2 regions of the Cellulosimicrobium sp. KWT-B genome follow, and region 1 is predicted to be linked to the other one. Evidence: riboswitches for the same ligand, from Rfam matches in the RefSeq annotation. Region 1 holds a riboswitch; the other holds the start of a gene.

Region 1 (7,344 bases):
AGCAGGATCGTGTCGACCCAGCGGCCGTGCTTGAACCCCACGGCGGTGAGGCGGCCGGTCTCGACGAAGCCGAAGCGGCGGTGCAGCGGGAGCGACCCGGCGGCCTCGGGGACGTCGGCGACGACGGAGACGACCTGGCGGACCCCCGCGGCGGCCAGCGCCTCCAGGAGCGCGGCGAGCAGCGCGGTGCCCACCCCGCGCCCGGCGTGCTCCGGGTCGAGGTAGATCGTGTCCTCGGCGGTGTGCCGGTAGGCGGGCTTGGGGCGCCAGGCCGACGCGTACGCGTAGCCCGCGACGACAACGCCGGTCGGGGAGCCCGGGGCGTCGACCTCGGCGACGAGGAACGGCAGGCCGCGCGCGACGACGTCGTCGAGCTTGCGGTGCCACGCCGGGACGTCCCAGACCTCCTCCTCGAACGTCACGCACGTGTCGCGCACGAACGGGGCGGCGATCTCGGCGACCCGCGGCAGGTCGTGCACCGTGGCCAGGCGCACCGTCACGGCGGGCGCGGAGGCGCGCGGGTCCCCGGGGCGGTGCGGCGCGCCGGGAACGGAGGCAGGGGCCGGGCCGGGGGAGGGGGAGGAGAGGTCGCTCACGCGACGAGGGTACGAGCACCGGGCTCCGGCACGCGCCCCTAGGCTGGGCCCATGGCAGCCCTCATCGCACCGAGCATCCTGTCCGCCGACTTCGCGAACCTCGAGCGCGACCTGAACGCGATCGCCACCGCGGACTACGCGCACGTCGACGTCATGGACAACCACTTCGTGCCGAACCTCACGCTCGGGCTGCCGGTGTTCGAGCGCCTGGCGCAGGTGTCTCCCGTCCCGATCGACGCCCACCTCATGATCGAGGACCCTGACCGCTGGGCTCCGGCCTACGCGGAGGCGGGCGCGGCGTCGGTCACGTTCCACGCCGAGGCCGCTGCTGCCCCTGTGCGGCTCGCTCGCGAGCTCCGCCGCCTGGGAGCCCGCGCAGGCGTCGCGCTGCGCCCTGCGACGCCGGTGGAGCCCTTCCTGGACCTGCTGACCGAGGTGGACATGATCCTCGTCATGACGGTCGAGCCGGGCTTCGGCGGGCAGTCCTTCATCGAGGGGACGCTGCCGAAGATCCGGCGGGCGCGCGAGGCCGTGAGCGAGTCGGGTCTCGACGTGTGGATCCAGGTCGACGGGGGAGTGTCGCGGTCGACGATCGAGCGGGCCGCGGACGCGGGGGCGAACGTCTTCGTCGCCGGGTCGGCGGTCTACGGGGCGGAGAACGTGCCCGAGGAGATCCAGGCGCTGCGCGAGCTGGCGGAGGCGTCGGCGCACGCCCACTGACGTCAGGACGAGAAGGGGCCTACTACGGGCCCCTTCTTCGTTCCATGTAAAATAGTGTGCCAAGCGCACATCCTCCATCCACGAGACTGCGAGAACCTCACCACCGAGCAAGGAGAAGAGGGTGGAGCCAGCCGTCGGACGGCGAAGCTCGACAGCTCAGGGGCAGGCGGTGCTCGCGAGCGGCGACCTCGACGGGGCGGGCGGGGCCGCGTCGGACCGCCGGTCGCACCCGCGCGGGGCGCACCCGGAGTAACATCGGCGGTTGCAGAACGCAGTACGCACGAACGTGCTCCGGGGTCGGTGCAATTCCGAGCCGGCGGTGACAGTCCGCGACCCGCGCCCACGCGCGGTTGACCTGGTGGAACTCCAGGACCGACGGTGAAAGTCCGGATGGGAGGAAGCACGTGCGGCGTGGCCACGCCTCGGCGCGTGGTGCTCCGGCGACCCGCCGGCGCACCCGTCCAGGACGGTGACGGCCTCGCCGTGGTGAGCGACGCCGTCGGGCCCTCGTGGCTCGACCCGCCGCCCGCCCTCACCCCGGAGCGCCCGTGCCCGGGAGGAGGACGATGGGCGAGCACCCCCGCACCCTGACGGCCGACGCCGCGATGACGCGCGCGCTCGAGCTGGCGGCCCGAGGGCCGGCGCACGGGCCGAACCCGCGTGTCGGGTGCGTCCTGCTGGGCCCTCCGCCCGGCGCACCCTTGCCCGACGGCGCGGCGCCGGGCTCGCTCGCCCCGCACCCGCGGCCCGTGCTCGCCGAGGGGTGGCATCGTGGCGCGGGGACGCCGCACGCCGAGGCGGCGGCCCTCGCGGACGCCCGGGCGCGCGGCGTCGACGTGGCCGGCGCGACGGCGGTCGTGACGCTCGAGCCGTGCGCCCACACCGGTCGCACCGGCCCGTGCGCCGACGCCCTCGTCGCCGCGGGCGTGGCAGAGGTCGTGCTCGCCGTCGACGACCCGAACCCCGTCGCCACGGGCGGCACGCACCGGCTGCGGGCCGCGGGGGTCCGCGTCGTGCGCGGCCTGCGCGCCGCCGAGGGCGAGGAGCTCCTGCGGGTGTGGCTCACGGCCGTCCGGCGCGGCACTCCGTACGTGACGCTCAAGACGGCCACGACGCTCGACGGCTACGTCGCCGCCGCGGACGGGACGAGCCGGTGGATCACCGGGCCCGCGGCGCGCGAGCACGCGCACCGCGTGCGGGCGGAGGTGGACGCGATCGTCGTCGGCACGGGCACGCTCCTGGCCGACGACCCCGAGCTCACCGCGCGGGTGCGTGGCCACGGTCCCTCCCACGACGCGGCGCACGAGGCCGCGAGCGCCGTGCGTCTGGCGGAGCACCAGCCGTTGCGCGTGGTCGTGGGGTTGCGGGGTGTCCCGCCGGCGGCGCGGGTCCGCGGGGAGGGTGGCGAGCTGGTGCACGTGCTGACGCGGGAGGTCGGTGAGGTGCTGGAGCGGCTCGCGGAGCGCGAGGTGCGGCACGTGCTGGTGGAGGGCGGTCCGACGCTGGCGACGGCGTTCCTGGCCGCGGGTGCGGTGGACGAGCTGCACGCGTACGTGGCCCCGGTGCTGCTGGGGAGCGGGCGGCGGGCGGTGGACGGGTTGGGTGTGGCGACGATCGCCGACGCGCACCGGTTCCGCACGGTGGAGGTGAGGCGTGTCGGGGACGACGCGCTGGTGGTGTCCAGGAAGAGCACGGAAGGACGGGTGGGTTGATGTTCACGGGGATCGTGGAGGAGATCGGCAGGGTCCGGGGGATCGGGTTCCCGGGCGGCGCGGGGGAGGACGCGGTGCTCACGGTCGAGGGGCCGCTCGCGGCGTCGGACGCGGGGCTCGGTGACTCGATCGCGGTGAACGGGGTGTGCCTGACGGTCACGAGCCTCGGTGGCGACGGGTCGTTCACGGCGGACGTGATGCCGGAGTCGTTGCGTCGGACTGCGCTGGGTGACCTCGTGGCGGGGTCGCCGGTGAACCTGGAGCGGGCCGTCCGGGCGGACGCGCGGCTGGGCGGTCATGTGGTGCAGGGCCACGTGGACGGCGTCGGGACGCTCGTGAGCCGCGCGCCGGGGGAGCGGTGGGACGACCTGGTGCTCTCCGCGCCTGGGGGTCTGACGCGGTACGTGGCGGAGAAGGGCTCGATCGCGGTGAGCGGGGTGTCGTTGACGGTGACGCACGTGGACGACGAGACGTTCGGCGTCTCGCTGATCCCGACGACGCTCGAAGCGACGATCCTCGGGCGACTGGTGCCGGGCGACCGGGTGAACCTCGAGGTGGACGTGCTCGCGAAGTACGTCGAACGCCTGCTGGTGTCCGGCGTGGTCCCCGGGAGCGCGTCGTGACGGGCGCGGGGTCCGCGAGCGCCGCGGTGCCGGAGGGGTCGGAGGGCGTGCGGCTGGGGTCGGTCGAGGAGGCGTTGGCGGCGATCCGGGCGGGGCGTCCGGTGCTGGTGGCGGACTCGCCGGACCGGGAGAACGAGGCGGACGTGGTGTTCGCGGCGCAGGGGGTGTCGGCGGAGTGGGTGGCGTGGACGATCCGGCACTCGTCGGGGTACCTGTGCGCGCCGATGCCGGCGGTGCGGGCGGACGCGTTGGAGCTGCCGTTGATGGTGCCGCACAGCCAGGATCCGCGGCGGACGGCGTACACGGTGACGGTGGACGCGGCGACGGGGGTGTCGACGGGGATCTCGGCGGAGGACCGGGCGCGGACGTTGCGGGTGCTGGCGGACCCGGCGTCGGGTCCGGTGGACCTGATCCGGCCGGGTCACGTGCTGCCGTTGCGGGCGGTGCCGGGGGGTGTGCTGCATCGTGCGGGGCACACGGAGGCCGCGGTGGACCTGGTGCGGTTGGCGGGGAGGGGTGAGGTCGGGGGTATCGCGGAGCTGGTGCACGACGACGGGACGATGATGCGGCTGGGGGACGCGGCGGCGTTGGCGGAGCGTGACGGGTTGGTGCTGATCACGATCGCGGACCTGGTGGCGTGGCGGCGGGTGCACGACCCTGCGCCTGCGGTGGCCACGGAGGTGCCGGATCGGGAGGCGGTGGCGCGGCGGGTGCACCGCACGTCGTCGGCGGAGCTCCCGACGGTGCACGGCCGGTTCCGGGTGGTGGGGTACCGGGACCTGCGTACGGGGGCGGAGCACGTGGCGCTGGTCCCTGCGGTCGCCCCTGCTGGTGCGTCGGGTCGGGGTGAGGCTGGTGCGGAGGCCGCGAGCGCCGTCGGGCGGGGCGGGGTGCCGGTGGTGCGGGTGCACTCGGAGTGCTTGACGGGGGACGCGTTCGGGTCGTTGCGGTGCGACTGCGGTCCGCAGCTGGGGGCGGCGTTGGGGCGGGTCGCGGCGGAGGGGGGTGCGGTGGTGTACCTGCGGGGGCACGAGGGTCGCGGGATCGGGCTGCTGGCGAAGATCGGGGCGTACGAGCTGCAGGACGCGGGTCTGGACACGGTGCAGGCGAACCTGGAGCTGGGGTGGCCGGTGGATCGTCGGGAGTACGGGGCGGCGGCGGCGATCCTGGCGGACCTGGGGTTGTCGCGGGTGCGGTTGCTGACGAACAACCCGGCGAAGGTGACGGGTCTGGTGGCGTCGGGCATCGACGTGGTGGGGACTGAGCGGATCGAGGTGGGTCATGGGGAGCACAACCGGGCGTACCTGGTGACGAAGAAGGTGGCGATGGGTCATCTGCTGGACACGGTGGCGGTCCCGGACGGGGTCGTGCTGGGAGGGCCGGGCGACGGGTCCGGTGCCGAAGAGACGAAGGAGGACGAGGGATGAGCGGGGCGGGTGCGCCGACGGTGCGCGTGGACGGGTCGGGGCTGCGGGTGACGGTGGTCGCGGCGAGCTGGCACACGGAGGTGATGGACGGGTTGCTGGCGGGCGCGCGGCGGGCGTTGGCGGCGGCGAACGTGTCGCACGTGAGCGTGGTGCGGGTGCCGGGGTCGTTCGAGCTGCCGGTGGCGGCGGCGCGTGCGGTGGAGCACGGTGCGGACGCGGTGGTGGCGCTGGGGGTGGTGATCCGTGGGGGGACGCCGCACTTCGAGTACGTGTGCCAGGCGGCGACGTCGGGTCTGACGGACGTGAGCGTGCGCACGGGGGTGCCGGTGGGGTTCGGTGTGCTGACGTGCGACGACGAGCAGCAGGCCCTGGACCGGGCGGGCCTGGAGGGGTCGCGCGAGGACAAGGGTGCGGAGGCCGCGGAGGCGGCGGTCGCGACGGTCGTGGCGCTGCGCGACCTGTGACGGGGACGGTCGGGGCGTGCCCGCTGGGCGGACACGCCCCGGCCGGGTCCGGGTGGCGGATACCCTGGAGCCCGTGAAGACGTTCGAGTCCCTGTTCGCGGAGCTGTCCGAGAAGGCCACGACGCGACCTGCCGGTTCCGGCACGGTCGCGGAGCTGGACGCGGGCGTGCACGCGATCGGGAAGAAGGTGGTCGAGGAGGCCGCCGAGGTGTGGATGGCCGCCGAGTACGAGGGCGACGTGAAGACGGCGGAGGAGATCTCCCAGCTCCTCTACCACCTGCAGGTCCTCATGCTGGCGAAGGGTCTGAGCCTGCAGGACGTGTACGAGCATCTGTGAGCGGCCGCGCCGGTGAGCGTCCCTGCTCCCGGCCGCGAGCGCCGCTCGCCCCTCGCTCGTCCCTGCTGTTCCCCGCTCCCTGCCCGATCCCCTGAACGAAGGTCCTGTCATGCTGCGTATCGCCGTCCCCAACAAGGGGTCCCTGTCTGAGCCCGCCGTCGAGATGCTGCGCGAGGCGGGGTACCGCCAGCGTCGTGACCCGCGCGAGCTGGTGCTGGCGGACCCGGACAACGACGCCGAGTTCTTCTTCCTGCGCCCGCGCGACATCGCGGTGTACGTGGGGTCGGGCACGGTCGACGTCGGGATCACGGGTCGGGACCTGCTGCTGGACTCGGGCGCGGACGCGGTGGAGCACATGCAGCTCGGGTTCGGGGGGTCGACGTTCCGGTACGCGGCGCCGGCGGGGACGATCACGTCGTTGGAGCAGGTGCAGGGGCTGCGGGTCGCGACGTCGTACGAGGTCCTCGTGGAGGGGCACCTGCGCGCGCACGGGGTGGACGCGACGGTGGTGCACCTGGACGGTGCGGTCGAGTCGGCGGTGCAGCTCGGGGTGGCGGACGTCGTCGCGGACGTGGTCTCGACGGGCACGACGCTGCGGGGAGCGGGTCTGGAGGTGTTCGGCGACCCGATCCTGGTGTCGGAGGCGGTGCTGATCCGGCCGCGCAAGGTTGCGGAGGCGGACGTCCCGGCGGGGGTGGAGGTGCTGTCCCGTCGCCTGCAGGGGGTGCTGACGGCGCACGAGTACGTCCTCATGGACTACGACGTGCCGGTGTCGCTCGTGGACCGTGCGGTCGCGATCACGCCGGGCCTGGAGTCGCCCACGGTGTCTCCGCTGCACGACCGGGACTGGGCGGCGGTGCGGGCGATGGTGCGCCGCGACCGCACGAACCAGGTCATGGACGCCCTGTACGACGTGGGTGCGCGCGCGATCCTCGTGACCCGGATCCACGCCTCGCGCCTCTGAACCTCGGCCGCCGGTGGGTGGTCGGCGGGTGTGAGACGGTGGCGGCATGAGCACCGACCCGTTCCCCGACCCCGGCCTGCCGGGTGACCGCGACGACGACCCGTACCGCACGTTCCGGCCCCGGTTCGGCCTGGTGTCGGCCTGGGCGACGGGCGTGGTCGTCGTCGGCGGGTGCGTCGTGGTGGGGCTGTCCGCGACGGGGCCGCTCGGCACGTCGTGGGTGAACCGGCTGTCCATCGCAGCGTTCGCGCTGTTCGCGGCGTGGCTGCTGTGGCGCCTGGGCGGCGTGCACGCCGTCCCGACGCGCGAGGGCCTGCGGGTGCGCAACGTCATCTACACGCGCCGCCTCGCCTGGCCCCAGATCGTGTCGGTCCGCTTCGGCTCCGGCGACGCGTGGGTGCGTCTCGACCTCGCGGACGGGTCCACCCTCGCCGTCATGGGCATCCAACGGGCCGACGGCGCCCGGGGCGAGGAAGAGGCGCGGCGCCTCGCCGCCCTGGT
Region 2 (7,344 bases), on a different contig from region 1:
TCATGGACTCCTGGCCACCCGCGACGACGACGCTCGCCTCGCCCGTGCGGACCAGCCGGGCCGCGTCGATGATCGCGGTGAGGCCCGAGAGGCACAGCTTGTTGATCGTCACGGTGGGCACGTCCCAGCCGAGGCCCGCGAGGATCGCGGCCTGGCGCGCGGGGCCCTGCTTGGCGCCCGCCTGCACGACCTGCCCGACGATCACCGTGTCGACCTGCTCCGGCGCGACGCCCGCGGCCGCGAGCGCGCCGCGGATCGCGTGCGCGCCGAGCTCGGCCGCCGAGAGCGAGGCGAGCGCGCCGCGGAAGCGCGCGAACGGGGTGCGCGCGCCGTGCAGGAGGACCGGGGTGACCTCGTCCTCGGGGGTGACGGCGGCGGCGTCGGGCAGGGGGCTGGCGTCGGTGCTCATGGGACTCCGATCCGGGGAGGGCGAGGAGACGGGGCGAACAGGAAGGAGCCCCGGCGCCGCGAGGAGGGGCGAGCGGCGCCGGGGAGCAGGGGGAGGGCGTGCGCCCTCGGGACCGTCAGACGAACGCGGAGACGCCCGTGATGTCGCGCCCGACGATGAGCGCCTGGACCGACTCGGTGCCCTCGTACGTGTGCAGGGCCTCGATGTCGGCGAAGTGCCGCGCGACGCGGTTCTGGAGCAGGATCCCGTTGCCGCCGAGCAGGTCGCGCGCGCTCGCCGCGACCTCGCGCGCCCCGCGGGTGCACGTGTACTTCGCGAGCGACGCCTGCGGGCCGGTGAGCGTCCCCGCCTCGTCGAGCCGCGTCATCTGCGCGACGAGGAGCTGGAGCTGCGTGATCGTCGAGAGCATCCGGGTGAGGCGCTCCTGCACCATCTGGTTCGCGGCGAGCGGGCGCCCGAACTGGACGCGCTGCTTCGCGTACGCGACCGCGGCCTCGTAGCACGCGACCGCGTGCCCGACGGCGGCCCACGCCACCCCGAGGCGCGTCGCGAAGAGCACGCGCGAGGTGTCCTTGAACGACCGCGCGCCCGGCAAGGCGTTCTCGGCGGGGACGAACACGTCGTCGAGCACGACGTGCGCCTGCCAGATCGCGCGGAGCGAGACCTTGCCGGTGATGGTCGTGCCCGTGTAGCCCGGGGTGTCCTGCGGCACGACGAACCCGTGGACCTGACCATCGCCGTCGTCGCCGACGAGGCGCGCCCACACGACCGTGACGTGGCCCGACGACCCGTTGCCGATCCACTTCTTCTCGCCGTTCAGCACGTAGCCCTCGACGCCGTCGCGCGTCTCCTTGCGCGCCGTCGTCTCGAGCGAGACGGAGTCCGAGCCGTGGGTGGGCTCGGTGAGCGCGAACGCGCCGAGGATCTCCCCGCGCGCCATGGGCTCGGCGTACTTCGCCCGCTGCTCGTCGGAGCCGAGCATCTGGATGCTGCGCAGCGCGAGACCGCCCTGGACGCCGCAGATCGTCGCGACGGAGCCGTCGCCGCGCGACATCTCCATGGCGGCGAGGCCGGCGGCGAGCTGGCTCACGTGCGGACGACCGTCGACGTCGACGCCGTCGCGCAGCAGGTCGAGCTCGCCCATGCGCTTGACGAGGTCGAACGGGACCTCGGCGCGCTCCCAGTAGTCGTCGATGACGGGCAGCACCTCGTCCTGGACGAACTGCCGGACGCGCTGCAGGTGGGCGCGGTCCTCCTCGGTCGCGTCGGCGAACGCGCCGGCGTAGTCGAGGTCGAGCGGGGTCGCGAGGTCGTAGGTGGGCTCGGTGACGCCGGGCATGATCGGGGTGGTGGGCATCGGTGCTCCCCTGGGAGGGCGGCTGCGGTCGGTCGACCGTCCTCGACGCGCTTGCCCGGGGTGCGGGCCCGGCGTCGGCGGCGGTCCCTCCCATAGTGCAGCGATACCCCGTCTCAGTCAATCGAGACGGGGTATCGGGGTGGGTGGGCCGGGTGACCGGCGGGTCAGGCGGGGGCGCCCGCCGCCGCGGCGTCCGCCTCGGCAGCGGCGGCCGCGCGGCGGTTGACGCGCCACCACACGAAGAACCCGACGAGCGTGAACGCGCCGTAGAACACGTACATGAACGCGGACGCGTAGAAGCCGGCCGAGATCAGCAGGGGCACGCCCACGACGTCCACGGCGACCCAGATGAGCCAGAACTCGACCCAGCCCTTCGCCATGCCGTACGTCGCGAGCAGCGAGCCCATGAATATCCACGCGTCGGCCCAGACGGGCTCGTACGACTCGAGCGCGCGGAACACCGGGGTCAGCAGCGCCGTGCCGCCGACGAGCGCGACGACGAGGAACACGCGCTGGCGCCACGACGCCCAGCGCGGCACGACGGCGACGCCGTGGCTGTCCGCGTCGGCGTCACCGAGCCGCGCCTGGGTCCTGCGCCACTGCACCCACCCGTAGACCGACACGACGACGAACATGGCCTGGCGACCGGCCTGGCCGAGCAGGTTGACGGGGTTGGGCGTCGCGAACACCGCGCCGAGGAACACCGTGAGCAGCAGCAGGTTGCCGACGATGCCCACCGGCCACGCCCACACCTTGCGCCGCATGCCGCCCAGCGCCGACGCCAGGCCGAATCCGTTGCCCACGATCTCGCGCCACAGCAGGTGCTGGTCGCCGATCGTCAGCTGCGCGTCGAACAGCGCGTGGATCAGGTCCATCGGATGTCCTCGTCCTCCCGGGCACGGGCGCTCCGGGGTGAGGGCGGGCGGCGGGGCCGGGCCACGAGGGCCCGACGGCGTCGCTCACCACGGCGAGACCGTGCCCCGTCGCGCGGGCTCGCGAGAGCCCGGCCGAGGACGGCCGCGCCGCACGTGCTTCCTCCCATCCGGACTGTCACCGTCGGTCCTGGAGTTCCACCAGGTCAACCGCGCGTGGGCGCGGGTCGCGGACTGTCACCGCCGGCTCGGAATTGCACCGACCCCGGAGCACGTTCGTGCGTACTGCGTTCTGCAACCGCCGATGCTACTCGCGCATTCCCCGGGCACGGGACTCGTCCCGCACCGTCCCACGGACTGGAACACGGGGCGGGGCGGGAGGGGTCAGGCCAGGGCGTCGCGGACGGCGCGCGCGACGTCGTCCGCGACGCCCTGCGCGTCCGCGTCGGCGTCCACCACGGTCACGACGACGCGGCGCGCCGCGGGCACGCCGTCCCCGTTGCGCTCCTGGGCGGCGGCGTCGGGCGCGGCGTACCGGCCGACGGCGGCGCGCCGCAGGTCCGCGAACGCCTCCTCGAGCTGGGGGCGCAGGTCCTGCTCGGGGGAGCGCAGCCACCGGCGCAGGAGCGCGTTGTGCACGGCGACGACGGACGCCGCGAACGCGATCGACGCCGTCGAGCGGCGCTCGTCCGGCGGGAGCGCGTCGCGCAGGTACGCGGTGAACGCGCGCTCGTAGCGGTGGGTCGTCACGAGCTCGCGGTCGCGCAGCGCCGGCACCTGCTGGAGGAGCTGCCAGCGGGCCAGGGACGTCTCACGCTGCCCGACGTGGTGGTCGAACACCAGCCGCGCCGCGCGGCACACCTCGAGGTACGGGTCGACCGTCGGGTCGGGCGTGAGGTGCCCCTCGGCGTCGGGCACGGGCCGCGTCGCGGCGAGCATGACGACGACCTCGTCGAGCAGGAGCTCGTGGTCCGCGAAGACCACGTCCTCCTTGGACCCGTAGCGGCGGAAGAAGGTGGCGCGGCTGACCTGGGCGGCGTCGGCGATCTCCTCGACGGTCGTCTGCTCGTACCCCTTGCGGGTGAAGAGCTCGATCGCTGCGTCGACGGCCTGGGCATGGGTGCGGCTACGGACGTCGGTCATGCACCGGACGGTACACCGGTACCCGGCGCTCGCCCGGCCCGGGGGCGGTGGCCCTGGGGTGGCGCCGGGTGCGAGGCTGGGGCCATGCCGGACCAGCCTCGCGTGCACGCGATCCACGTCGCGAAGGCCCGTCGGCTGCCGACGCGGGTCGTCGCGTCGGTCGAGGCCGAGGAGGGCAAGGGCCTCGTCGGCGACCGGTACCACGGGTCGAAGCACCGGCACGTGACGATCCAGACGCTCACCGACCTGGCCGCCGCCTCGGCGGACCTCGGGCAGGAGATCGATCCCGGCCTCACCCGTCGCAACGTCGCGCTCACCCACGGCGACCTGCCCACGAAGCCGGGCTCGTTCCTGCGGATCGGGGACGTCGAGCTCCAGGTGCTGCGGATCGCCGCGCCGTGCCGCCTGCTCGACGACTGGATCGCACCCGGCGCGATGCGCGCGATGCACGCGCGGGGCGGCGTCGTGTGCCGTCTGCTGTCGTCCGGCACGGTCCGGGCGGGCGACGTCGTGGTGTGGGACGCGGCGGCCGCCGGCGGGGCCTGAGCCCCGGGGCGGCCTCCGGCCCGACGGTGGCCGGGCGCGTGCCGTCGGCAGCGGCGCCCGTGCTTCGACGGTAGACCCGTGGCGGCGCCCGCGTCGACGGCTGGGGCGGGTGAGACGACCTCCGTCCACAGCTCCGACGGTCGTCCACAAACCCGGTGCCGTGGGCCCCGCCGGGTGGCACCATGGCGGCCATGCTCGTGACCCTCGCCGCGACGGCGTCCCCCGGGACGCTCGACGACGCCACCGACCTCGGCTTCCTGCTGCACAAGCACCCGGACCGGGCGCAGGTGTTCGACCTGCCCGTCGGCCGCGCGCACGTCTTCTACCCCGAGGCGACGGCGCAGCGGTGCGAGGCCGCGCTCCTGCTCGAGGTCGACCCGGTGGGGATCGTGCGGAACAAGCGGTTCGGCGGCGGCGACGCGTTCGCGCTCGCGCAGTACGTGAACGACCGCCCGTACGCCGCGTCGTCGATGGTCGCGGTCGCGCTCGGCAAGGTGTTCGCGACGGCGATGAGCGGCCGGTGCGACGCACGACCGGCGCTCGCGGACGCCCCGATCCCGCTCGACGTGCACGTGCCGTCCCTCCCGTGCCGCGGCGGTGCGGACCTCGCACGCCGGCTGTTCGAGCCGCTGGGCTGGAGCGTCACGGCGACGGCGGAGCCGCTCGACCCGACGGTGCCGACGTGGGGCGCGTCGCGCTACGTTGACCTGCGCCTGCGCGGCACCCGCCGGCTCGCGGACGCGCTCGCGCAGCTCTACGTGCTGCTGCCCGTGCTCGACGACGCGAAGCACTACTGGGTCTCGACCGACGAGGTGGACAAGCTCGTGCGCGCGGGCGGCGGCTGGCTCGCGGACCACCCGGAGCGTGCGCAGATCCTGCGCCGCTACCTCGCGCACCAGCGTCGCTACGTGGAGGACGCCACCGCGCGTCTCGCCGCGCTCGACGGGGACGTCCCCGAGGAGGACGCCGCACCCGCTGCCGGTATGCCGGTCGGCGCCCCGTCGTCCGACGTCGGCCCGCAGGGCGCCATGACGGGGACCGGCGCCGTCACGGCGGGCGACGCCGACGGCACGCCCGAGCCGCCGCTCGCGCGGCAGCGGGCCGACGCGGTGCTCGCGGCCCTGCACGACGCCGGGGCACGGACCGTCGTCGACCTCGGGTGCGGCGAGGGCGCGCTCCTGCGTCGCCTCGCCGCGGACCGGACCTTCACGCGCGTGCTCGGGACCGACGTGTCGGCGCGCGAGCTCGAGCGGGCGGCGGTGCGCCTGCGCCTGCACGAGGCGAGCGACGCCGAGCGGGAGCGGGTGCGGCTCGTGCAGTCGTCGCTCACGTACGTGGACGACCGGGTGGCGGGGTTCGACGCCGCGGTGCTCATGGAGGTCGTCGAGCACGTCGACCCGTCGCGCCTCGACGCGCTCACGGCCGCGGTGCTGGGCCACGCCCGGCCGCGGACCGTCGTCGTGACGACGCCGAACGCCGAGTACAACGTCCACTACCCGAACCTGCTGGACGGCCCCGGCGGCGGGCGCGTGCGCCACCCCGACCACCGCTTCGAGTGGACGCGGGCGGAGCTGCGCGCGTGGGCGGCCGCGGCGGGGGAGCGCTACGGGTACGCGGTCGAGCTGCGCGACGTCGGCCCGCTCGCCCCCGACGTCGGGGCGCCCACCCAGATGGCGGTGCTGACCCTCGTCGGGGACGCGGCGTCGCCCGAGACCCCGGCGGCCCCGGCCCCGGCACGGACCACGGAGGAGGCCCGATGACCGGGCAGGCGACCGAGAGCGCGAGCCCGACCACGGGCGCGACGCCGACCGCGACCTCGACCTCGACCCCGAGCACGACGCGCGAGCTGCGCGTGCCCGCGTCGAGCCTCGTGGTGCTCGTCGGCGTGTCCGGCTCGGGGAAGTCGACCTTTGCGCGCGAGCACTTCGGGCCGTACGAGACGGTGTCGTCGGACGTGTGCCGCGGGCTCGTGTCGAACGACGAGAACGACCAGGCGGCCACGCGCGCGGCGTTCGAGGTCCTGGAGACCATCGTGTCCAAGCGGCTGGAGGCGAACCTGCTCACGGTCGTCGACGCGACGAACGTGCAGCGCGAGGCCCGCGGGTCTCTCGTCGCGCTCGCCCGCGCGCACGACGTCCTGCCCGTCGCGATCGTCCTCGACGTGCCGGAGAAGGTGGCGGTGGAGCGGAACGCGGCGCGACCGGACCGCGGGTTCGGCGCGCACGTCGTCAAGCGCCAGCGCGCGGCGCTGCGGTCGTCGCTGAAGACCCTCCAGCGCGAGGGCTTCCGCACCGTGCACGTGCTGCGCGGCGAGGACGAGGTGGCGGCGGCCCAGGTCGTGCGCACGCCCCTGCTCACCGACCGTCGCGACGAGCACGGTCCGTTCGACGCGATCGGCGACGTGCACGGCTGCCTCGACGAGCTGGTGGCGCTGCTCGGGGTGCTGGGCTACGCCGTCGTGCGCGACGACGCCGGCCGGCCGGTCGACGCCGTGCACCCCGAGGGCCGGCGCGCGATCTTCCTCGGCGACCTCGTCGACCGCGGGCCCGACTCCCCGGGCGTGCTGCGGCTCGCGATGGGCATGGTCCGCGCGGGGCACGCGCTCGCGGTGCCGGGCAACCACGAGCACAAGCTCGTGCGCGCGCTCGGCGGGCGCGACGTGAAGGTCTCCCACGGCCTCGAGACGACGCTCGCCCAGCTCGCCGCGGAGCCCGAGCAGTTCCGGCGCGAGGTCGAGGCGTTCTGCCGTGACCTCGTGTCCCACCTCGTGCTCGACGACGGTCGCCTCGTGGTCGCGCACGCCGGGCTCAAGGAGTCCTACCAGGGCCGCGCGTCGGGCCGCGTGCGCAGCTTCGCGCTGTACGGCGACACGACCGGCGAGACGGACGAGTTCGGCCTGCCCGTGCGCTACCCGTGGGCCGACGACTACCGCGGACGCACCATGGTCCTCTACGGGCACACGCCCACGCCCGAGGCCGAGTGGGTCAACAACACGATGTGCCTCGACACCGGGTGCG

The links. Region 1 has a riboswitch for FMN ahead of ribD (bifunctional diaminohydroxyphosphoribosylaminopyrimidine deaminase/5-amino-6-(5-phosphoribosylamino)uracil reductase RibD). Riboswitches for the same ligand answer to the same signal wherever they lie in the genome.
Region 2: linked by a shared signal. The riboswitch ahead of pnuC (nicotinamide riboside transporter PnuC) and the one ahead of ribD (bifunctional diaminohydroxyphosphoribosylaminopyrimidine deaminase/5-amino-6-(5-phosphoribosylamino)uracil reductase RibD) in region 1 are both predicted to bind FMN.

The regions. Positions count from the first base shown of each region.
Region 1 is NZ_NEDO01000003.1:211,642-218,985, forward strand. It holds gene B9L22_RS10855 (GNAT family N-acetyltransferase) at 1-596, opposite strand, end outside; gene rpe (ribulose-phosphate 3-epimerase) at 648-1,316, shown strand; FMN riboswitch at 1,599-1,724, shown strand; gene ribD (bifunctional diaminohydroxyphosphoribosylaminopyrimidine deaminase/5-amino-6-(5-phosphoribosylamino)uracil reductase RibD) at 1,883-3,028, shown strand; gene B9L22_RS10870 (riboflavin synthase) at 3,028-3,651, shown strand; gene ribB (3,4-dihydroxy-2-butanone-4-phosphate synthase) at 3,648-5,078, shown strand; gene ribH (6,7-dimethyl-8-ribityllumazine synthase) at 5,075-5,542, shown strand; gene B9L22_RS10885 (phosphoribosyl-ATP diphosphatase) at 5,616-5,879, shown strand; gene hisG (ATP phosphoribosyltransferase) at 5,989-6,843, shown strand; gene B9L22_RS10895 (PH domain-containing protein) at 6,890-7,344, shown strand, end outside.
Region 2 is NZ_NEDO01000002.1:141,763-149,106, reverse strand. It holds gene B9L22_RS06895 (acetyl-CoA C-acyltransferase) at 1-409, opposite strand, end outside; gene B9L22_RS06890 (acyl-CoA dehydrogenase family protein) at 525-1,766, opposite strand; gene pnuC (nicotinamide riboside transporter PnuC) at 1,931-2,641, opposite strand; FMN riboswitch at 2,791-2,916, opposite strand; gene B9L22_RS06880 (TetR/AcrR family transcriptional regulator) at 3,023-3,781, opposite strand; gene B9L22_RS06875 (MOSC domain-containing protein) at 3,866-4,327, shown strand; gene B9L22_RS06870 (3' terminal RNA ribose 2'-O-methyltransferase Hen1) at 4,519-6,087, shown strand; gene B9L22_RS06865 (polynucleotide kinase-phosphatase) at 6,084-7,344, shown strand, end outside.